Regions from separate parts of the Glutamicibacter endophyticus genome, predicted to be linked through region 2. Evidence: riboswitches for the same ligand, from Rfam matches in the RefSeq annotation. Region 2 holds a riboswitch; each other region holds the start of a gene.

Region 1 (7,748 bases), 460 kb from region 2:
GCCGCGAAGACGGCGGTCGGTCGTTCGGTGCCTGTCAGGACAACTTGCGCGGCGGTAAACCCGTCGTTGATTTCCCATCCTGCCGCAACGCGGGGCAACGGTTCGAGCCCAGCGGTGGTCATCGCGGCGTGGTAGCCGGCGAGTCGGGCTGGGATCGCATCTTCGTCGTCGCCTCCGCCGATAAAGAGAATACGGCGATGTCCCAGTGCTGTCAGATGTTCAGTGGCTCGCTGGGCTCCTTCACGCTCGTCGGCGATAAAAGCCGCGAGTAGCCCTTCGGCATCACGGCAATTGGCCATTGCTGCTGGCAGTGTGAGTAACGGTTTGGGAACACGAAGAGTCCGTAGGCCATTGGTAGCCAGAATAAGCGCGTCCACTCGTCGGCGAATCAACTGACGGATGGCGTGTTCTTCACGGACGGTTCCCGGACCGGCGAATGCGGTCTGGCCGATATCGGAGATGATGCTCAGATAGCCGCGATCGGCCGCGGCACTATTTACCCCACTTATGAGTTTGCCGGCGAAGGGAGACGACGCGATTTCATCGGTGACGATGCCGATGATGCCGGTTCTCTGCTGCCGCAGCGATACGCCCAAAGGGTCGGGACGGTAGTCAAGTGCCCGGGCCGCTTCGCGGATGCGCTTCTGAGCGGCCGCCGAAACGTTACCGGCCGCGGTCCCGTTCATCACCATTGAAACGGCGCTTCGGGAAACGCCTGCACGTTGTGCCACATCACGGGCCGTGGGACGAGAAGTGGACATAAATCGATACTAGACGCTGTGGTGGCGCAACCGGGTGATCGTCGTCATCACATGGAAGACCACGAGCGTAGCGATCGTGCCCATGGCAATACCGCCAAGCTGGATTGGGCCGTAGCTGATCTCTTCGGTTACCGCGATGGCGATGATCAGACCGGAGCCCGCGGTCATCAGGTTGATCGGGTTCTGGAAGTCGACTTTGTTCTCGATCCACAGGCGTGCGCCGATGATGCCGATCATTCCGTAGAGCACGATGCCGGCACCGCCGATCACACCTGCCGGGATGGTGGAGATCAGGGCGCCGAACTTGGGGAGGAAGGCCAGGGCCATGGCCGCGATCGCTGCCACGAAATAGGCGGCGGTGGAATACACCCGGGAGGCGGCCATGACGCCAATGTTTTCCGCGTAGGTGGTGGTCGCCGAGCCGCCACCGAAGCCGGCGATCACGGTGGCCGCGCCATCGGCCATCAGCGCCCGACCGTTGTAGCCGCTGAGATCGGTTTTGGTCATCAGGCCCACGGTGCTCACATGACCGATATTCTCGGCCACGAGCACGAAGACCGCCGGTAGGAACATCAAGGCCACGGAGAAGTCGACGACCGGGGTGGCGAATTGCGGCAGGCCGATCCACGGGGCCTCGCCCACGGCGGAGAAATCCACCTGGCCTTGGACCATGGCCAGCAGGTAGCCGGCGACCAGCCCGACCAGAATCGAGAGGCGCCCGAGCAGGCCCTTGAAGGCGACGGTGGCGATCACAATGGCCAGCACCGTGCCGAAGGTGGTCAGCGGCACTGTTTTCATCGGAGTCAGGGTGGCCGAGGCCAAGTTCAGCCCGATCAGCGCGACGATGGTGCCCATCACCACCGGTGGCATGAGCGCGTGGATCCAGCCGGTGCCAGATTTCTGCACGATGGCACCGACGAGCAACAGCAGGGCACCAGTCATCACGATGCCACCCAGTGCCGGGCCCATGCCCCCGCCGGAGGTCATGGTGGCACCCACCGGTGCCAGTAAGGCGAAGGAACTACCGAGGTAGCTGGGTACCTTGCCGGCCGTGATCAGCAGGAACAGGATCGTGGCGAGCCCGGTGAAAAACAGGGTTGTGGTCACCGGGAAGCCGGTCAGGGTGGGGACCAAGATGGTTGACCCGAACATCGCCAAGATGTGCTGGGTGCCAATCGAGATGGTCTGCGGCCAGTGCAACCGCTCATTCGGGGCGACAACCTCGCCCGGGGTGATCGACTTGCCGTCGCCGTGTACTGTCCAGCCCACCTATGTTCCTTCCGCCATGGCCGGAATTGGCCTCGCCTATTCTACGCGGGCGGCCGCCTGGGCGAAGAAGTACAGCTCATGGCGGCTTGAACGTTCGAAGGCGAGCCACATGCGCTGACGGGTGGCCGCATCGGCGCGTCGCCATGCCGCGCGGACAAGATCGATCGCCTTGGTGGTGGCCGCGTCGAATTCCGGGGAGGAGTACTCGGCCAGCCACGCCGCATAGGGGTGCTCTGGATGACTGGCGGCCGCTAGACATTGGCCCACGTCCTGGTAGATCCAGTAGCAGGGAAGGATTGCGGCGATCAGCTCGGAATAGTTGGCGGTGCAGCTGCTGAGGTGGTTGACGTAGTTCAGCGTGGTTTCCGACGGGGTATCGCTGAAGTGCGGCAGGAAGCCGCGGTGCAGTTCCATTTCCCCGTCGAGGATGCCCGTGCAACCGATGGCCCAGAAGCGTTGGGCCTCGATGTCGCTGGAGATCTCACTGGCGCGGGCCAGTACCTTGGCGTAGGTGCGCAGGTAGAGGGCATCTTGGTTGATGTAGTAGTCGAAGTCCGCGCGCGGTAACGTGCCATTGGCGAGCTGGCGGATGAACTCAAGGTCGTCAATCTGCGCCCGAATATCCGCGATACGCTCCCACCATTCGAGCATCGGATCGCCCGGCTGCGAACCGGCGGCGCGGTGCAGCGCGCCGAGGTGATCCACCGGGCCGTGCCCGGAGCCGACCTGCAGGCTCGCCGCCCCTGAGATGGCTTCGGCGAGGTAGCTTTTGGCCATCTCCAACGCCTGCGACCAGTCGGATGTCGCGGCGTAGTAGGTGGCCAGCGCGGAGGAAAGTGTACACCCGGTTCCATGCGTGTGAGTTGTATCTATGCGCGGAGAAGAATATTCGGCGAGAACGCCATAGGCCCCTACAAGGGCATCCGGGCAGCTACTGGAGTTCAGATGGCCACCCTTGGCCACGACGAGCACATCGTGGCGATCGGCCAGCTGCCGCGCAAGCTCAATAACTTCTTCCCACCGCTCTGGGACGGGTTGGCCGCTGAGAGCGGCCAGCTCGTCGATATTCGGGGTCAGCACCGTGGCGCGGGGAAGCAATTGTTGCAATGCCGCCGTGGCGTCCGCGTCGAGTAGCGAGTCTCCGCTGGTGGCGATCATAACCGGGTCGAGCACCACCGGCACCTCGATGTGAGCCAGCCAGTCGGCAACCTGCGCGATGACTGCGGCATTGGAGAGCATCCCGATTTTCACCGCATCGATCCGCACGTCCTCGCTGACCGCACGGAGCTGCTCACCGACGAACTCTGGCTCGATGGCATGGACAGACCGTACACCTTGGGTGTTCTGGGCGGTCAGTGCGGTAATGACGCTCATGCCGTAGCCGCCGCAGGCGGCGATGGTTTTCAGGTCGGCTTGGATCCCGGCGCCGCCCGAGGGGTCGGATCCGGCAATAGAGAGAATATTCAGGCTCATCGGGCGGACTCCCAAGCGTCGATCAGTTCACGGGTTGCGGTTTCGGGGCTTTGTGCGGCGCAGATTGCGCGAACCACGGCCATGCCGGCGGCTCCGCCTTGACGCAGGGCGCTGGCGTCCTGCGCGGTCAGGGCGCCGATGGCGACGCAGGGAAGATCTACCCGACCGGCAGCACGCAGGAAGCCATCGATCCCAATAGGTGTTGGGTGGTCTTTTTTGGTTGGTGTGGCTCGGATGGCTCCGACGCCCAGATAGTCGATGGCCTGCGCATCACGCGCGGCTTGGGCCAGCTGATCGTCGGAGGAGGCGCTGAGCCCGATAATGCCTTCGCCAATCAGCGTGCGGGCCACCCGAACCGGAAGATCCTTCTGCCCGATGTGGATACCGGTGACCGCGGCACCCGCCGCACGGGCGGCCAAATAGACGTCGATCCGGTCGTTGATCAGCAGTTCGGCTTTGCCCTCGGTCAGTTCGGCGGCCGCGATGGCCAGCTCATAGAATTCCCGCGCGGTTTCCTCTTTCGCGCGCAATTGCACCCACTGAATGCCACCGGCGACCGCCTGCGCGATCACTTCAAGGGTGCTATGCGGGGTGCAGCTTGCCGTATTTGCCACTAAGTAGGGGCCAAGTTCACGCATTCAACAGTCCTCTAATGCTTCTCATGTCGTACGAAGTCGATGTCACTGGGCGTTACCTCGCCCAGCTCATCTAGAAAATTCACTGCAAAGCTTCCAGGTCCGCGGGAACGCGACCACGCACGTTCGGCGGCTAGTCCATACCAAGCGTGGGCGGACACGGCCGCTTCAAAGACCTCGTCGCTGGCGGCGACCATGGCGGCCGTGAAGGCTCCGAGGGCACACCCGCCGCCGGTAACCTTGGTCAGCGCCAAACCATCGGTATGAACGAGGGTGATGCGGTGGGCCTCGATGATGGCATCGGCCGGACCGGATATGGCAACGACGCTGCCGTAGCGGCGCGCTAGGTCGGTCCCGGCATCCATTGCGGCCGTGACGCTGTCGGTGGAATCAACGCCGCGGCCGGCGGATTCAAAGCCGGCCAGTGCGAGGATCTCCGAGGCATTGCCGCGGATCAGGGTGGGCCGAGCTGGCAGCAGGCTGCGGGCAAAATCGGTGCGCTCGCCAAGGGCACCGACGGCCACCGGATCAAGAATCCATGGGGTGTTTGCCTCGTTGGCCCCGGCAACCGCCTGCTCCATGGCGCGCATTTGTTCGGTGGTCGGGGTGCCGAGGTTGACCAACACCGCGGAGGCCACCTTGGCAAATTCGCGGGCTTCCCCGGGCAGATTGGTCATCGCGGGGGCCGCGCCAGCGGCCAGCAATACATTTGCCGTGAAGTTGCTGACCACCACGTTGGTTAGACAGAACACCAAGGGTTGTTGCGCGCGCATGCGTTCGGCAACGACAGATAGTCTCATGCGACATCCCTCCGCTAGTTTGACCTAGTTCAGGTTCAACGGGTCTCATCTCAGTCGGCGGCGCCGACACCCCGTGTCACTCGATGCGAGCGTACGTAACCTCGCGGCAGATCACAAATTCATGACCGGCGCCGAATAAGCGCGATCAGTGTGGTCTCATCGACGCCTTGGGCTCGTGCCAAGGCAAGTAGGTCATCCACGGCCTGCAGGATATCCCGCTCCATATGCGGTTTAGCGTGACCGGCGGCCACCACCGTGCCGGCCCGTCGCCGTGACTGCACCAGGCCTTGAGCCTCGAGTTCCTTATAGGCGCGCGCGACGGTGCCGGTTGCCACGCCTAGATCGGTGGCCAGCGCGCGAACCGTGGGGAGTCTGCTCCCCTCGGGTAGCTCGCCTAAGGCGATGAAGGTGGCGACCTGGCTACGGATCTGCTCGTAGGGAGGTAACGCAGCATCCAGGTCCACGGTAATCTTGGCGCTCATCGAATCCCTACAGAGCTGGATCTCTGCATCTTGGGGGTTGCCGGGCGCTGCAAGGCCAGCACGGCGGGTGCAAAGCAGATCACCACGCCGACTAATCCGAAATCGTTCAACAGTTGATACCCCAGTAGCAACATGGACACGATGGCCCCGGTCACCACGCGGAGCGAGCGGAATTCCAGAACCTGCCGGTACCAGATTTCTTGCTGCGCGGTGACGTTCCAGGGGATCTTTGTTGCACGGATGAGCGCACAGAAACCCGCATATGCCGCGACAAGCGCGCTAACTAAGACGAGCGGGATCCACCAGGTAGGGGTGACAAAGCCCCACAACATATCTAGCGGGGGATTTAGCAGGAAGTAGAGGGTTACTGCCACAGCAATTCCGGCGCTGATATAGGTCCATCGGGGCAAGGGGGCCGATGGCCTGGCCAGATGCCCCAGAGTTCGCGTCCGAATGATCATGTAGAGCAGGTACGCGGCGTTGATCAGTAGATACAAGAAGGCTACTGCCGTGATGAGGAGCAAAATAGCCGTGGTGCGTTCAGCCGTGGGCATGCTTGCAGGTCCGGTGCTCGGCAACATCTGCCAGAAGGCGGCGGCTACCAGTAGAGCCAGCGTAGCGCTCATGTACTGCACCGCGAATAGTTGTTCACGCAGCCGTCCGAAGGGGGAGATTGCCTGGCGGCGGCGCGCCTCGAAGTTCGTTGGTGGGCGCCAGAGCAACATGCCGAAGGAGATGGCCAGGACGGCGTAGTTCGCCGTTTCGTCCCAGCGGCCGGCAACGCTCTCGAGCCGATCCATATAGTCGATTCCGCCGCCGAGCCCGTCGAGGAACTCTGTAGACCGGTCGTAGAGCCACCGCGCCTTGTAGTGCAAGGCCTGAGCGGCGGTCGTGGCCAGAAGCACGGTCACGGTGCGATACAGCCGGTTGAGCCAGGTGATGCGCAGCAGCCGATTATCGTGTTCGGTGATTCCCTCCAGTGGCTTGCGGCGCAAGATGACCAGTGTGGCGATCAGTGCAACCACCAGAAGCGCCACGAGACTCAATAGCAGGTAGGGCAGCAGCTCCGCGGAATCGCGTAGGCCGGGCTGGGCCGAGTGGGTGATGGAGTAGTTTTCTCCATCGCCCTCGGTGATTTCGGGTCGGGGCGCTAGGCCCGGGACATCACGCACGCTGTGCAGGGCGACGAGGCCGGCGGCAAAGACGCTGAGCATCACCGCAACCAGGGTTTTGGGGATCAAACCCGAGAGCGTGCGTGGTTCGAGGGAAGCGGTGCGTTGCGGAGCAAGCTTGCGGGGCCAGGTGAATTGCCCGGCGAAGTAAAGAAAAGCCACCCACAGTGCGGGGGTGGTGGCAACTCCCACGGCCTCGGGTATACCCAGTGGCTGAGATTCATGCAGTTGGATGCTTTGCAGCGCGTCAAGCGAATTCGCTGAAGTGCTGGCAAAGAAGCCGATCGTTGCGCACCAGAAGGCGTGCCGTCTGGCTAGCTCCAGACGATCTGTGTTCCTTCCCGTCGCTAAGCCGCGCAGAATCACATAGAAAATCAATGCGGCAACGGCAAAGCTACCCAACTGAGCGCTCAAGGGATTAGTCATGGATCCACCTTTCCCCAATTAATGTATCAACAGTTTGATACAAAAGACAGGTTGCCGTCCGCGCGAAGCCCGTCCGGTGCCGTACTCTCATGTTTATGGGCTTGTTTACCTCTACTCCGCTTCCCGAACCGGTGGGCGATCACGCCCCGCCGGTCGATGAACATCCGGCGCGCATCCAGCAGGTCATCGCGAGTTTGCGCCAAGCCTCGGACGCTCGGATCACCCACCCGCGACGCTTCCGTGCACAACAACTGCGCGGCTTGGAAAAGATGCTTCAGGAGCGCGAGGTTGATTTCCTCAGCGCCCTCGAGCAAGACCTTGGCAAAAGCGTCACCGAAGCGAAGTTCACCGAGATTGATGTGGTCAAATCCGAGATTGACTACGCGCAGCGGCATCTTTCCGAGTGGATGGACTCAAGCACCGTCAAGGTTCCGTTGCCGCTGCAGCCAGCCATGGCCAAGGTGGAACCGCGGCCCCTTGGGGTCGTGCTCATCATCGGGCCGTGGAACTACCCCTTGCAGTTGGTGTTGGCGCCGTTGGTAGCTGCTATCGCCGCCGGCAATGCGGCGCTGATCAAACCTTCGGAGGTCGCCCCCGCCACGAGCGGGGCACTGGCCAAATTCTTGCCGCTCTACCTCGATCCGCGGGTCTACGCCGTGTGCGAGGGTGGCAGTGATACGGCCAGCGAACTACTGAGCGCGCGCTGGGATCATATTTTCTTTACCGGCGG
Region 2 (7,748 bases):
GGTGGTGATGACCGTTCCCGGCGCATGGGTGGCCGGCCATCTGGGCTCGGGTTGGCTCAACGTGATGATTGCGGCGCTGGTGCTGCTGGCCCTGTCGCTCAGCTTTGCGATCCGCAACCTGCCCATTGCCCAAAGCCGAGCGCTGGCGGTGGGCGCCGGGGCACTGTCCGGGTTCATGTCGGTGACCGCCGGCGTCTCCGGCCCGGCCATCGCCGGCTATGCGGTTGCCACCCGCTGGCCACAGGCCAAATTCGCGATCTCCGTGCAGCTCTACTTTCTGGTGTTGGCCACCGCCTCGCTGCTGGCCAAGGGTGGGATGCCGCGGCTCAGCGGACCGGCCTGGACCGCCTGCCTCATCGCCATGGTGTTGGGCATCACCGTTGGGAATCTGCTGGCGGCGAAGATCAATCCCGCCTTCAGCCGCGCGGTGGTCATCCTCATTGCCCTGGCCGGCGCGCTGAGCCTCCTATTCTCTGGAATTACGCAACTCGCCGCATAATGGTGCAGACGGATCAACAGGCGAAAAGGGCGGGGTAGTGCGCAGTCAGGTCAGCAAACTCGATATCGAGCGTCACGCATTGTGGGCCGGCGCCGCCGGGAGTGTGCTTGGTTTGATCGTGGCGCTGATTGTCTTTGCGGGGCGACGCCCACCGCTGGCCGGTGGGCTATCGGTCGGTTCGGTCTCCGCGCTGACCGCGGGCGCCGCCGTGGTCGCGGCCAGCGTCTGGGGATTTCGACAGTTGCTCGTGGTCCGCGAACCCTGGTTGGCCGATATTCCGCCCTGGCGCAAGGCACTGACCATGACCGGTCTGGTGCTCGTGCACAGCGGTGGCATCGTGATGGCCCTATCCACCCTGTTCTACCTGGCGCAGCAGGCCTTTTTCGGGCTGGACGTCGACGCCCTGGCCGGTTCGCTTTTCGTGGCCGCCGCCACCGGCATCGGTTGCTATATCGCCTTGGGATCCACCGCGCGCACCGACGCGGCGAGCCTCGCCGGGGTGCTCGGGGTATTCATGGTCGCCGGGGTGAGCATCAGCATGCTCCTGGCCGAGGAACTGGGTTGGTGGCGGGTGATGTTCTCCGCGCTGGGCACGTCGCGCGCCGGGGCCGGCTCCTTCTGGACCTTTAACACCACGCTGGTGGTCTCCGGGCTGGTGCTAGCCTCGCTCACCGAATTCCTCACCCGCGACCTGGCTAGGCTGGGCGCGATCTATCGGCAGCGGGTGCTGGCCCGTCCTCGGCGCTGGGGGAAGGTCTTTCGGCCACGCCCCTGGTTCGTCCGCTGGTGCCTGCTGCTGGTCGCGGCCGCCGTCGTGTTCATTGGTTTGGTCCCGGTGGCTCCGGCCGAATCACTGCATTCGGCCTTCGTGCGCATTGCGGCGGCGGGCATGATGGTGCTCTTCGCCGGCAGCCTCATGCTGTTTCCCGGTTTCCCGGCCGCCTTCCACCTGTTTTCGGTGGCCTCGCTCATCGCGGTGGTGCTGGCAAATCTGCTGTGGACCCGCTGGCACTATTACAACCTGACCGGCTTTGAACTGGTCGCGGTGGCCATATGTTTCGGATGGTTAAGCGTCTTTATCCGCACCACCGCCGCGATGGTCGAGGGAATTGAAAGCTAGCGAACGCCCGATCCGGCCAGCTGCTTTGTTTCCGGATACTGGTTAGAAACCATACGGAAAATGCGCTGGCCTAGGCGCAGGCCGCCCTGCGGATGCCGTTCTAGCGCACCCCACTCGACAAGCTCGGCGACGAGCCGATGCGCGGAACTAATGGGTAAATCGGCATGTGCCGCAATGTCCGCCACCTTGATGGGGGCGGGCGACTGTTCAAACGCCGCAAGGATTTCGAGAACTCGGTTGGTAACCGAGCGGCCGGGCTGAGAGGTTCCACCTGACATATATAACTCCGGTCAGTGAAGCGCGCCGAAGCGCGAACGGGCGATGATGACGGTCCCCAATTTCCCCGCCCGTCAGTCTAATAGGCGAAGCTGACCAGTAGTAGGATCCAAAGCTGGGAATTTCATCAATAAAAATGTGCCGCCCGCCACATCGATGTTTCGGAGCGCTCTTGGCGGAGGGGATCTGCACGGAAAGGCAAGGATGAGTCAGATAATTAGCAACAGCGTGCGCGGGGTACTTTTCGACTGCGACGGGGTACTCGTGGACTCCGAACCGATCACCAATGCGGTGCTGCGGACGATGCTGCACGAACTGGGGTGGGCGATCTCCGCACAGGAGTGCATCGAGCTCTTTATCGGCCGGGCGTTACGGGATCAGCGGGAGCTGATCTTCCAGCACAGTTCCGTGTGGATCACCGAGGACTGGTTGGCCGAGTTCCGCACCCGCCGCGATGCCCAACTGCGCGCTCAGCTGCAAGCCATCGATGGGGCGGCGGCGGCCGTGCGCGCAGCGGCGGACCGGTTCGATTCGCGGATCGCCTGCGCCACCGGGGCGGACCTGGGCAAGGCCACCATGCAATTGGAGATGACCGGGCTGCTGCCGCTCTTCGCCGGGCAACTCTACAGCGGCATGGATCAACCCCGCAGTAAACCCGCTCCGGACGTCTATCTGGCAGCTGCCGCCGGGATCGGCATCGATCCGACCACGGCGCTGGTTATCGAGGACACCGTTTCGGGGGTGCGGGCCGGAGTTGCGGCCGGGGCCACGGTGCTCGGATTCTGCCCCGGCGGTCCAGTCCATGCCTCGTCCGAAACCCTGCGTGCCGCCGGAGCCCAGCACACCTTCAGCCATATGGACCAGCTTGCGGAGCTACTTGGTTGCCTCACGCCCCAGCAATAGCCCACCGGCGCGAAGGTGCCCAACTTCACCGTTGCTCTTAGACGCAGGCATGAAACAATGGAAGAGATGACTTCGAGCAACTCCACCACACTGTCCGCGGCCGAACGCAAGGCCCTGCGCCAGGAGCAGGCCGCCGCCCAGCGCGCCCAGCAACTGCGTATTTCTCAATCGCGGGCCAAGGCCGAAGGGCGCGCCCAGGTGATCCCCACGGCCGAGGGGTGGAAGCAGCAGATGGGCGCCGACGGCCGCCCCGAACTGCAGTTCTCCACCAAGCGTCGGGTCTCGCAGCCGCCGGTGCACCTAGCTGATCTGACCCTGGCCGAGCGCCAGGAGAAGCTCAAGGAGCTCGGGCTTCCGGCGTTCCGCGCCAAGCAGCTCTCCGTGCACTACTTCCAGCACTACACCACCGACCCCGAGGCCATGAGCGATCTGCCCAAGGCCGGTCGCGAGGAACTGGTCTCGGCAATGTTCCCGAAGCTGCTGACCGAGGTGAAGCGGCTGACCACGGACGACGGTAAAACCATCAAGTTCCTCTGGCGGCTCTTCGACGGGTCGCTCGTCGAATCGGTGCTTATGCGTTACCCGAACCGCATCACCCTGTGCATCTCCTCGCAGTGCGGTTGCGGCATGAACTGTCCGTTCTGCGCCACCGGCCAGGCCGGGTTGACCCGCAACATGTCCACCGCGGAAATCCTGGACCAGATCGTGCAGGCCAACCGGGTGATCGCCGAAGGTGGGCTGGGAGGACAGAAGCACCCCGAGGAGCGCGTAGGCAATATCGTGTTCATGGGGATGGGCGAGCCGCTAGCCAACTACAAGCGCGTGATGAACGCCGTGCACCGCATGGTTGCCGAAGCCCCCGAGGGGCTGGCGATGAGCGCCCGCGGTATCACGGTCTCCACCGTGGGGCTGGTTCCGGCCATCCGCAAGCTGGCCGAGGAAAACGTTCCGGTGACCTTCGCGCTGTCGCTGCATGCCCCGGACGATGAGCTGCGTGACGAGCTGATCCCGGTGAACTCGCGCTGGAAGGTCGACGAGGCACTGGATGCCGCCTATGACTACTACGTGAAAACCGGTCGCCGCGTCTCCATCGAGTACGCGCTGATCAAGGACATGAACGATCACGCCTGGCGCGCCGAACTGTTGGCCAAGAAGCTCAACGCTCGAGGCCGCGGTTGGGTGCACGTGAACCCGATTCCGTTGAACCCGGTACCCGGCTCCGTGTGGACCCGCTCCGAGGAAGAGATCACCCGGGACTTCGTGCGTCGGCTCGACGAGCTGGGGGTCCCGACGACCCTGCGCGACACCCGCGGCAAGGAAATCGACGGAGCCTGCGGCCAGCTGGCCGCCGACGGCGACTCGTAACCCGCAACAGTTTCTACTTCAGGCGGCCACTTCCGGTAAGGGAAGTGGCCGCCTGAAGTTTATCCACCCATGTCATCTAGCTCGAGCAAGCAGGGTTGTGGATAACTTGTTAATTACTTTACATAGATCACATGCGCGCAGCGTGCCTTGGCCTAAATTAGCCGCGTAAATTCGCGTATTCTGCCGGTTATCAACGAGTTGTCGCTTATCCACAGATGATGTGGAGTATTTGTTGATAGCCCTCCGGAAGCTGTGTACGGCATGTTGAAACATTCGTCCTTCGCCGTGCCCTGCTGGTAGGAGTGGAGGTAGTGACACGGGGTGCCGAGACATCGGCTGAGAGTACACCCGTTGAACCTGATCCAGTTAGTACTGGCGAAGGGATTGTCCTAGTGGGTGTCGCCCGCTGCACTCTTCCCGTTCGCCTCCTTAACGCAAGGAGCCTGAATGAGCACCCAACCTGCCACCGTGGCACGTACCCCACTCATTGGTGAGCAACTCGTCCTCGTCACCGGCGCTGGCCGCGGCCTAGGCCGTGCCATCAGCCACGCCTTTTTGAGCGCCGGGGCACGTGTGCTGATTAATTACCACCGCTCGCAAGAGGCAGCGGAGCAACTCGCTGAGCAGTTTCCGCAGCAGGCTCTGGCGCTGCACGCCGATCTCAACCAGCCCGAAACACTGAAGGAAGCCGTGACCGCAGGTGAGCAGCATTTCGGGATGCCGATCACCACGCTGGTCAACAATGCCCTTTTTGATTTCTCCTTCAACGGCAATGCACGCGCGAAGGCGGCCGATCTGAGTCCGTCGGACCTGCAAAGGCAATTTTCCGGGTCGGTGCTCGCACCGGTCGCAGCGATTCAGGCCGTGCTTCCGTCGATGCGCGCGGCCGGAGGCGGGCGGGTTATCAACATTGGCACAAACCTGTTCCAGCACCCGGTGGTTCCGTATCACGACTACACCGCGGGCAAGGCGGCACTGCTCTCATTGACCCGCACCTTTGCCGAAGATCTCGGGCCTGAGGGCATCAACGTGAATATGGTTTCTGGGGGTCTGCTACGCACCACGGACGCGTCCGCTGCGACCCCTGCCGACGTATTTGATTACATTGCTGCAGGTACTCCGACCCGTCGGGTTACGACACCGGAGGAATTGGCCGACGCGGTGCTCTTCTTTGCCAGCGAGTGGGCGCGTGGCGTGACGGGACAGAATCTCATCGTCGATGGTGGACTGGTTAAGGGATGAGCCTGAAACAGTTACATCTGAATCTTTTTAGTTACGGGGTCGGACACCATCAGGCCGCTTGGCGGCACCGGTCCTCGGCCGCTGAACGCCTAGGCACGCTGGACTATCACATCGAATTGGCCCAACTGGCCGAACGCGGACTATTCGATGCGGTCTTCTTTGCCGATGGGCAGAGCCTCGACCCACGCAGGGCTGCCGAATCGCCGAGCTGGTTCTTCGAACCGTTGACCCTTCTCACCGCACTGAGCCAGCATACCCGGCGTATTGGGCTGATCAGTACCGTCTCCTCGAGTTTCTACACGCCCTTCCATGCGGCGCGACTGCTGGCCAGCCTGCAGCAACTCAGTGGTGGCCGAGTTGGTGTAAACGTGGTGACGAGCATGTTTGATAGTGAAGCTCAGAACCACTCGATGTCAGCACTTCCCGAGCATGCCCAACGCTACGCACGGGCCGATGAATTTATCCGGGTACTCTCCGATCTCTGGGCCTCCTGGCCCATGGAATCCCTGCGGGTGGACCGAGAGGGGCATTTCATGGATCCCAGCGGAGCGCGCGCCATCGCACACCGTGGTGAACACTTTGCAGTCAACGGCCCACTCAACGTTCCGGTGTCCCACGAGCACGGCCCACCGGTTATCTTCCAGGCCGGAGCTTCGGAGCCCGGGCGTGAAATGGCAGCACGGTACGCCGAGGGTATCTATGCGGTGGCCGCGGACCACCAGATGGGCGTTGAGTACGCCAGAGACTTGCGGCGGCGCTCGAGCCGGTACGACCGAGACCCACACGGCCCACTGATCATGCCGGGCTTGGTCTGTTACGTGGGGCGCAGCATGGGCGAAGCACGCGCCAAGAAGCGCGCCTTGGACCAGCTACTACCTGTAGAGCAGGGACTGCGCCAGCTGGCACTGTTCACACAGCAGGATGTGAGTGACTGGGAGCTGGATGAGCCGGTGCCGCCACTACCGCCGCTGGCCGATTTCACCGGACCCAAAGGACGCTATGCGACCATTTTGCGGCTGATCGAGGTGCATCGACCCACGGTGCGAGAACTGTTGGGATTCCTAGCCGCCGGTGGCGGTCACTGCACCATGATCGGCACACCACAGAGCATCGCCGATGAGATTGAACTATGGCTGGATACTGGCGCGGCCGACGGTTTTAACTTGATGCCACCGAGTTTGCCTGAGGGACTTCGCGACTTCGTCGATCTCGTCGTCCCAGAATTGCAGCGTCGTGGCAGATTTCGCATGGGGTATCAGGGCAGTACGCTACGTTCGCATCTCGCTCAGGGGCATGAGCGGTAAGCTCGGCATATGTCAGAGAGTGGGAAACAATCGCAGCACACCGTCAGTCGCCTTAAGGTCTCCGCCCGCGGTGCGGTGGCACCCTTCGAGGTTATGGACATAGTCGATCGAGTTTCCACACTCCGGGCTCAGGGTATTGATGTTATTTCGCTGTGCGTGGGGGAACCCGGCGGGGGAGCCCCTGCAGCCGTGAACGCGGCCGCGGCCAAGCTCCACGCCGAGGGCGCCGACTTTGGGTATACGCCCACTCGCGGTCTACCCGAGACCCGGGCAGCTCTGGCCGAGCACTACGCACGGCAGTATTCGGTGCAACTGCCTGCGGAGAATATAGTGATGACGACCGGCTCCTCCGGAGCCTTCCAGTTGGCCTTTCTCGCCGCCTTTGATCCGGGCGACGTGGTCGCGTTGGCACGTCCGGGCTACCCAGCCTACGCAAACATTCTTAGCGCGCTCGGATTGCAGGTAGTGGACCTCGCCACCGGGGAGGAGCAGCGCTTCCAACCCACCGTCGCTTCACTCGAAGCGGCGCTCGCCGAACACGGTAGGCTCGACGGTCTGGTGATCGCCTCCCCGGCGAACCCCACCGGCACGATGCTCTCCGGTGCCGAGCTGGCCGAGCTGGCGCACTGGTGCCAACGGCATGGGGTACGCCTGATCAGCGACGAGATCTATCACGGGATCGAGTTCGATCCGCAGCGTCCGGCCCACACCGCCTGGGAATACTCGCGTGAGAGTCTCGTGGTTTCGTCCTTCTCCAAGTTCTGGGGAATGACCGGTTGGCGGTTGGGCTGGATGCTGGTGCCAGATGACCTGATCTGTGCCGTGGATGCCTTGGCCTCGAACCTGGCCCTGTGCGCACCGGCCCCGGCGCAGCGGGCGGTGCTTCACGCCTTTAGTTCGTCCTCGTTGGCCGAAGCTCGTGAACGAGTGACCGAGTTCGCGGCAACCCGGGAGCTGGTGATGCAGAATCTTCAGCGGCTCGGTTTCGACTCGGCCGCTCCGGCGGATGGAGCGTTCTACCTCTATGGCCGATTGGCTC
Region 3 (7,748 bases), 420 kb from region 2:
AATGGCTCCGGCGCCGAGCACCACTCCGGCCACGATCACCAGAAGATCTCGCAGCCCAAAGTGCACGCTACGAATCCAGGTGCGTTCCCCGGTACCGAAGCCCTTGGCTTCCATGGTGACCGCCAGCCGCGAGGCACGCCGTACCGCCTGCACCAATAGCGCCAGACACTGACCCAATTGAGCTCGTAGGCGTTGCCGCGGCGAACCGAAGTTCCCGACACCTCGGGCCCGCCGGGCCAAGGCCAGCGTGGTGAATTCCTCGGTGAGCAGGCCCAGTAAGCGCATCCCTGCCAGCGCGCCCAACACGAAACGGTGCGGCACTCGCAGTTGTTGAGATAGCGCCCCGCCGAGATCACTCGGATTGGTGCTGGCCACGAGTAGCACCATGGGAATCGCCAAGCCGATAGCTCGCAGCCCGGTCGCCGCACCGGCGGCCACCGAGCCCTCGGTCACCGTGAACACCCCAAGATGCAACAGGATTCGGCCGGCGTCCTCGCCCACCAGCGCCACACCCCAGCCGGCCACCGCGCCAGCGGCCAGTAGCGGCCACGCCCGGCGCAGGAACGAGAGCAGGCGCAGTCCGGCCAGCGGGAGTGCCACCAGGGTCGCCACAATAATCACAGAGGCAGAGACCCAGTCCATGGTGGACACCAACGGCAGGGTGGCGGCAGCCACCGCGGCAAGCTTCGCCAGCGGATTGATACCGGCCAACCATGACTCCCCCAACGGCGCATCGAGCATTGGGCCCGGCCGTCCGGTGGCCTCAGAAGTTTCACGTGGCGCCGGCAACTGCAATTCTTGGGAGGCTAGGGCCGCGGAGAACTGCTCATCGTGGGTTACCGCAATGACCGCGGTGCCGGCTTCGAGAGCCTCGATGAGTAGCTGCACCAGTTCTCGCCAAGTATTGGCGTCCTGTCCAAAGGTGGGCTCATCGAGGATCAGCACCTGCGGGTCGGCGGCCAGCACGGTGGCAACCGACAGCCGACGTTTCTCCCCACCGGAGAGGGTGAAGGGATTCGCCTCCGCGAGGTCTTCGAGGCGCAAGCGGCGCAGCAACTGATCAACTCGGGCGGCGATCCGCTCTTCGTCGAAGGCCGGCGCCGCGGGATCGGCGGCGTGGGCCCGGCGCGGGGCAAACTCCAGCTCTTCACGCACGCTCTGCGTGACGAACTGGTGCTCGGGCTCTTGGAACACCGTTCCAATGCGCGCAATGAGCTTTCCGGCCTTCCAGCTAAAGGGTTGCTCGGAAAGTTCCCCGGCAAGGTCCTCGCTGGCTCGCAAGGTGCCGCTGGAAGGCTCGAGCAGCCCTCCGAGGGTCAGCGCCAGGGTGGATTTCCCGGCTCCGTTGGCTCCTCGAATACAGTAGGCAGCTCCGGCCCGAATCTGCAGATCCACTGCGGCGGTCTTCGGTGCCTGCGCCGAGCGCGCGGCAACGAGATCTTGCGCATGCAATAGCTCCACCCCCGGGGTGCCGGCAAACACGGTGGTCTCCGGGACGATGCCCGGCACCCAGAGGCCGGCAGCGCTCAGCTCGGCGCGCAACTGCCGGTCGCTGAACAGTGCCTGCGGGTCAACATCGTGGGCAACGCCGCCTCCGGGGGCCAGCACCACCACGCGGTCTACCGCATCGGCCCAAGCCTCGAGCCGATGCTCCACCACGATCAACGTAGCGCCGGTACTCTCGGCGGCCGAAAGTACCGCATCGCGTAGGGCGGGCACACCCTCGGGGTCGATATTGGCCGTGGGTTCGTCCAGCAGCATCAACCCCGGCTCCATGGCCAAGATCCCGGCGAGCGCTAGGCGCTGTTTTTGTCCACCGGAGAGATGGGCGGTGCGGTGCTCCCCGTCGAGGGCGCCCAAGCCCACGGCCTGCAGCGCCGGGGTGATCCGTTCGCGAATGAGTTCCGGGTCCATGCCAAGATTTTCGGCGCCGAACGCAACATCGTCGACAACCCGTGATTGCACAATCTGCGTTTCCGGGTCCTGTTGCATGAGCCCGACCGGTTGCTTGGCGGTAAAGACATCCTGGCCTCCCACCCGCAAGGACCCAGTGGCTTCGCTCAGTTCATCGACTTCGAGGATGCCGGCCAGGGCATAGAGCAGCGTGGACTTTCCGGCCCCCGAGGGCCCGAGCAGCAGCACCTTCTGCCCTGCGGGAATACTAAGGTTGAGGCCTTGAAGTGCGGGCTGCTCACGTTCGGCATGACGCCACCCGAAGTTCTCGGCAGAGACGGCCAAGGCTTGGGTGCGCACCGTCGCAGGACGCTGTTCCCCCAGCCCGGCACTCATCGACTCTGTCCCCGCCAGGCCCCTTCCAGGTGCGCTCGACGACTAGCCAGCGCACCCAACGCACCGGTGCGGGCCAAGCCACGAGTGGCCAGCCATGGCAATAGTCCAGCGATGATCATGCCGGAGATCGACATGGCCAGTACGTGGAAGAACTTCATGAACGGGGTGTAGGCCTCGTAGTAGGCCAGTACGTAGGCCTCGGTGAACCCTCCAAAGAATCCGGACATCAACCCGGCAATAAGTGCCACGGGCAGGGTGAATTTCCGGTAGCGCACGGCCGCGAAGACTACTTCGGCGCCCAGACCCTGTACGAGCCCGGAGAGCAGGACGGTCAGTCCCCATTGGGAACCCAGCAAGGCCGAGATGATTGCGGCCAGCATTTCACAGTACAAAGCGGCACCGGGCTTGCGGATAATCAAGGCGCCCAGGGCTGCCGGGAAAAGCCACATGCCCGAAACGAAGGCGGCGGCTGGCGGGAAGGCGACGAAGCCTAGGGATACAAAGCCGTAGCTCGCGTTCCACGCCCAAAAAACCACACCGGAAGCCACTGCGATGGCCGAGGCGATGACGATATCTACCACGCGCCAACTGGCACGGGGCTTAATTGCTGAAGTACTCATGATGGTCTCCTCCTGAGATAAGGAGGGGGGATGTACGCAAACCGCGCGTCCTATTAAATGGGCCGAAACGGGTTTCCGCATCCGAGATGCTCGACTTCCTTCGCCGGTATTAGCCGGAGCAGGTTCGAGGGTCTGCGATCTATCGCACTCTCAGCGCCTTTGGTCCTTGTTAAAGGACATGGCGCTCCCCTGTCGGAATGGTTCTGCGCCCCAAGCTTAGCGCAGGTAAGCTGGAGACGGGTAAGCAGAGGACCGGATATGAACAAGAGGGAGCACGATGAACGCCGTTTCTAAAATCGTCACCATGTTGGTTTCACTCGGTGCCGGTGCACTGGCCACGAAGCTGGTGGATCGCACCTGGAAGGGTTTCACCGGCAACGATGCCCCACGCGGAAAGGATGCGCAGGCCGAGGCCACGATGCGTCAGGCAATCTCCTTTGCCGTATTCTCCGCAGCGGTGGCCGCAGTCATTCAGGTGATCGCCGACCGCGGCGCAAATAAGGCGCTGTCGAAGCTCACGAAGAAGTAGTTTTTACGTAGCCTAAGGCCCGTCACTGCTGTTCCGGTGGCGGGCCTTGGTCATGCCGCTGTTCGGCTTCAACCGCGCGGATCGCTGCGGCGAGCTCATCACTATAGATCGACTTGTGACTCACGTGCTTCGTGCGGTAGCCCGAGCGGCCGATCATATGGGCGGAGACCGGTGCGGTCAGCAACTGCATCCCCCAGGCCAAGGCCAGCACGGGCACCACGGCCCAGGAGCGTAGGTGGATGGCCAGGGCAATGAAGATCAGCAGAAACCCCAGTACCTGTGGTTTGGTCGCGGCATGCAAGCGGGTGAGCAAGTCGGGGAAGGTCATTAAACCGATACCAGCCACCAAAGACAGCAGACAACCAATGATTAGGAAGACGGCAGCGAGCACATCCAGAAAGGCGTCCATCAGGCGTTCCTCTGATCGGTTACATAGCGTGAGACGGTCACCGAACCGATGAAGCCCACCGTGCACGCGACCACGACGAAAAGCACGTTATCCAGGTGCCGGTTGTAATACATTTCCAGGCAGACCGCGGCCGAAACGATCAAAAGCATCACGTCCAAGGCCAACACTCGGTCGAGGATCGAGGGGCCTTTCGCCACGCGAATGACGCATAGGATCAAGGCGACCGATAACACCGAGCCGCATACCCACATCACTATCTCGGTCATCATTGTGCCTTCCTCGCCGAAAACTTCGGTCCGCACTCGGCTTTGATTGCCTCGTACTCGCTCTTACTGCCTATGGCCATGATCAATCGGCGTTCGATATCGCGAATCTGGGTTCGCGCCCGCTCCACGGCCTGCTCATCCTCGGTATCCGCGTAGTGCAGATACAACGTGGAGCTGCGTCGGTCCACGTCAACGACGAAGGACCCGGGGATCAGGGTGAGCACATGCCCCACGGTCATCACGATCAGATCCGACTCGGTGCGCAGCGGTACCGCGATCAACGAGCTACGAGTCGCCCGCCCCTTGAACAGGGCCAGGTACGCAACATGGACGCTGGCGGCTACCACTTCACCAATGAACCACACGAACAGTTTGAGGCAGTACCAAAGGTTCAAGCGTCCCGGCAGCACCACCGGGGGCAAGGGGAAGAGCGTGGTGATCAGCACCGCGATAAGCGCACCGAAGAGCAGATTCCCCGGCGAAAAATCTCGCCAGAGAGCACCCCACACCAACACCAGCAGGATCAGTAGCGGCCATTCTTCGCGCAGGGTGGCACGGTGACGTATGCCAACGGGATCGAGCGCATCATCGATGCGTTGATCTTTGCTATTCGGAGTCTCCATGGTTCCCACTCCCTTCCTACTGCCCGGTCAAGATCGAGGTGATGTACGGTTCACGTGCCAGCAGTTCTGCGGCGACGCGCTGGCAGAATGCGAAAACCTGTGAGGCGAAAACCGTCAGGGCCAATCCCGCGACCACCAGTGAGGCAGTTGCCCAACGCATTCCCCACGGCAGGGCGTTGGCTTCGACTTCCCGCGCCTTGGTCGAGCCCAACTGTGGGCGCTCGGCGCCACCCTGGAAGGTCAGGTCGCTGATCTCCTTGGCTTCGGCCACCAGTGACTCGGTGGGCTCCTCGGCATCGGCGGCACGTCGCCAGAACACACGGGCCCACACGCGAATAATGGCCAGTAGGGTCAGCAGGCTGGTGAGCAAACCAGCGGCGATCACCAGCCAATTCAGCGCTCCCCCGGTCTCCACCGCGGCATGCAGAAGTCCAAGCTTCCCAAGGAAGCCCGACAATGGTGGAATGCCGCCGAGGTTGATCGCCGGGATGAAGAACAAGACGGTCAACGCCGGAGAAATCTTCGCCAGCGAACCCAGCTTGCGCACGTTGGCGCTGCCGGCACGACGTTCAATCAGCCCCGCCACCATGAACAGTGAGGTCTGCACAATGATGTGGTGCCCGACGTAGTAGATCGTTGCGGCGACGGCCAATTCGGTGCCCACCGCAACACCAAAAATCAAATAACCAATGTGGCTGGTCAGGGTGAAGGACAACATACGTTTGAAGTCCGTCTGCGCCAGGGCACCGAGGATACCGACCACCATGGTCAAGGCGGCGACCACCAGTAGCGCCTGATTCAGCGCCCCTCCCGGGAATAGGAGCGTTTCGCAACGCACAATCGCGTAGACGCCGACCTTGGTCAGCAATCCGGCGAATACCGCGGTTACCGGCGCCGGGGCGGTCGGGTAGGAGTCAGGTAGCCACAAGGAGAGCGGGAAAACCGCCGCCTTAATGCCGAAAGCGATCAGCAGCAAAGAGTGCAGGATCAGCCGGGGACCTTCGTCTAGTTCGGGAAGTTTCACCGCCAAATCAGCCAGGTTCACCGTACCGGTTGCCGCATAGACCATGGCGATGGCCGTGAGGAACAAAACCGAGGAAACGACCGATACCACCACGTAGGTGACACCGGCACGGATCCGCTCGGCGGTGCCCCCAAGGGTCAACAACACATAACTGGCGGTCAGCAGGATTTCGAAGCCAACATAGAGGTTGAACAGATCCCCGGCCATGAAGGCATTCGACACCCCCGCCAGCAGAATCAGGTAGGTCGGGTGAAAGATCGACACCGGGCCTTGCTCGTCACCATCGGCGATACCCTGGCTCGTGGCGTAGAGGAGCACCGCCATCGACACCAGCGTGGACACCAAGAGCATGAAGCTTGAGAAGCCATCGACCATCAGGGCGATGCCGAAGGGAGCGTCCCATCCACCAATATGCACCGCATAGGTTTCGCCATTCCAGGTGGCGGCCAGCATCCCGGCCTCCAGAAACATGGTGACGGCGAGGATGCCGATGGTGATGGCGCGCTGTTGGCGAATCTTCCGGCGCACCAAGAAGGCGGCGCCGGCGCCGAAAATCGGTAGCACGACGGCCAGCGGGGCGAGCTGTGCAACGTTCACTATTCTTCTCCCTCACGGACCGGACGACCCTCTTCGTCAACGAATTCGGTGGTGTCCGCGGCGACCGGGGCATCTTCCTCTTCGTCATAGGCGCTGGAGAGCGAGACCTTAATATCTTCGGTGTCATCGGCCACCACATCGGCCTGGTTCAGCATCCATGAGCGATAGATCATGGCTAGCAAGAATGCGGTGACGGCGAAGGTGATGACGATCGCGGTCAAAATCAAGGCCTGCGGCAACGGGTCGGCATAGACGTTCGGGTCGAGCCCCGCTTCAAAGAGTGGTGCTTTGCCTAGCCGTCCGGCGGTGGTGAGGATCAGCAGATTCACCCCGTTGCCGAGCAACATGATGCCCAGCAACACTCGGGTCAGGGTGCGTTCGAGCACGAGGTAGAAGCCTGCGGCCAGTAGCACCCCGGTAATAGCCAGGAAGGTGATGTTCACGCTCATCGGCCGACTCCCGTCTGTGAAGAGGCCACGACATCGTGTGGCTCGACCGGTGAACGCCCTTCGGAGAGCATATCGATTTCGCTACCCAGCGACCGCAGGACATCCTGTACCAACCCGAGAACCACGAGGAACACTCCAATGTCGAAGATGGTCGAGGTGACGAACTTGTGCGCGCCGAAGATCGGTAACCAGAATTCCCACGCGTAGGTGGTAAAGATTGCGTCGCCCGCGAGCAGCGGGATGATGCCGGATATGCCCGCCAGCACTAAGCCACCACCGATCAGTAGACCCGGGGCGACTCGCATGGATTCGGCCAGCTCGACGCGTCCCCCGGCCAGGTAGCGAATTGTCAGCGCCAAACCGGCGATGAGCCCTCCGGCGAAACCGCCGCCGGGCGTATTGTGCCCGGTGAGCAGGGCGTACACGCTGAGCATCAGTACCGAGTGGAACATCAGGCGGGTGACCACCTCGAAGATGATCGAGCGTCGTTCGGCGACGAGCGTACTACCGGCCATCAGCCAGTCACGGTTGGTCGAACGGCCGAATTCGCGGGCCACGTGCAGGCCAAGCTCTCGTTCGGCACCCCGACTGCCAATCGGTTCGGATCCGTGATCGATCGACCCGGGTTGGACTTCGTGGGCACGCAGGCGTTTCGCACCAAAGCTTCGAGTCACGAAGATTAGCGAAGCCACGCCGGTGGCCGCCGCGGCAAGCACGGTGATTTCGCCGAAGGTGTCCCACACACGGATATCCACCAGAGCGACATTCACGATGTTTTTGCCGTACCCCTCGTGGTAGGCCAGATCCGGATAGGCCAAGGAAATGGGGGCTTCGGTACGCGCGGCCATCATGCCGATGGCGATGTACACAACCATCACCGCAAGGCTGATGGCAATAGCCGCGCGACCCCAATGAATCTTGGTCAGCCCGACCCAGAGACGC

What was found. Region 2 has a riboswitch for thiamine pyrophosphate ahead of ACJD00_RS14505 (3-oxoacyl-ACP reductase). Riboswitches for the same ligand answer to the same signal wherever they lie in the genome.
Region 1: linked by a shared signal. The riboswitch ahead of thiM (hydroxyethylthiazole kinase) and the one ahead of ACJD00_RS14505 (3-oxoacyl-ACP reductase) in region 2 are both predicted to bind thiamine pyrophosphate.
Region 3: linked by a shared signal. The riboswitch ahead of ACJD00_RS12520 (ECF transporter S component) and the one ahead of ACJD00_RS14505 (3-oxoacyl-ACP reductase) in region 2 are both predicted to bind thiamine pyrophosphate.

What each region holds. Positions count from the first base shown of each region.
Region 1 covers NZ_CP174200.1:52,169-59,916, forward strand. The annotation lists gene ACJD00_RS00275 (LacI family DNA-binding transcriptional regulator) at 1-761, opposite strand, end outside; gene ACJD00_RS00280 (uracil-xanthine permease family protein) at 771-2,030, opposite strand; gene thiD (bifunctional hydroxymethylpyrimidine kinase/phosphomethylpyrimidine kinase) at 2,067-3,503, opposite strand; gene thiE (thiamine phosphate synthase) at 3,500-4,141, opposite strand; gene thiM (hydroxyethylthiazole kinase) at 4,153-4,938, opposite strand; TPP riboswitch at 4,928-5,022, opposite strand; gene ACJD00_RS00300 (GntR family transcriptional regulator) at 5,058-5,420, opposite strand; gene ACJD00_RS00305 (hypothetical protein) at 5,417-7,018, opposite strand; gene ACJD00_RS00310 (aldehyde dehydrogenase family protein) at 7,114-7,748, shown strand, end outside.
Region 2 covers NZ_CP174200.1:3,105,991-3,113,738, reverse strand. The annotation lists gene ACJD00_RS14530 (TSUP family transporter) at 1-499, shown strand, start outside; gene ACJD00_RS14525 (hypothetical protein) at 537-1,619, shown strand; gene ACJD00_RS14520 (helix-turn-helix domain-containing protein) at 1,616-1,897, opposite strand; gene ACJD00_RS14515 (HAD family hydrolase) at 2,100-2,798, shown strand; gene rlmN (23S rRNA (adenine(2503)-C(2))-methyltransferase RlmN) at 2,865-4,163, shown strand; TPP riboswitch at 4,471-4,565, shown strand; gene ACJD00_RS14505 (3-oxoacyl-ACP reductase) at 4,611-5,405, shown strand; gene ACJD00_RS14500 (LLM class flavin-dependent oxidoreductase) at 5,402-6,709, shown strand; gene ACJD00_RS14495 (pyridoxal phosphate-dependent aminotransferase) at 6,719-7,748, shown strand, end outside.
Region 3 covers NZ_CP174200.1:2,685,898-2,693,645, forward strand. The annotation lists gene ACJD00_RS12515 (ATP-binding cassette domain-containing protein) at 1-2,289, opposite strand, end outside; gene ACJD00_RS12520 (ECF transporter S component) at 2,286-2,909, opposite strand; TPP riboswitch at 2,988-3,110, opposite strand; gene ACJD00_RS12525 (DUF4235 domain-containing protein) at 3,187-3,438, shown strand; gene mnhG (monovalent cation/H(+) antiporter subunit G) at 3,461-3,847, opposite strand; gene ACJD00_RS12535 (monovalent cation/H+ antiporter complex subunit F) at 3,847-4,116, opposite strand; gene ACJD00_RS12540 (Na+/H+ antiporter subunit E) at 4,113-4,736, opposite strand; gene ACJD00_RS12545 (Na+/H+ antiporter subunit D) at 4,753-6,357, opposite strand; gene ACJD00_RS12550 (Na(+)/H(+) antiporter subunit C) at 6,357-6,806, opposite strand; gene ACJD00_RS12555 (Na+/H+ antiporter subunit A) at 6,803-7,748, opposite strand, start outside.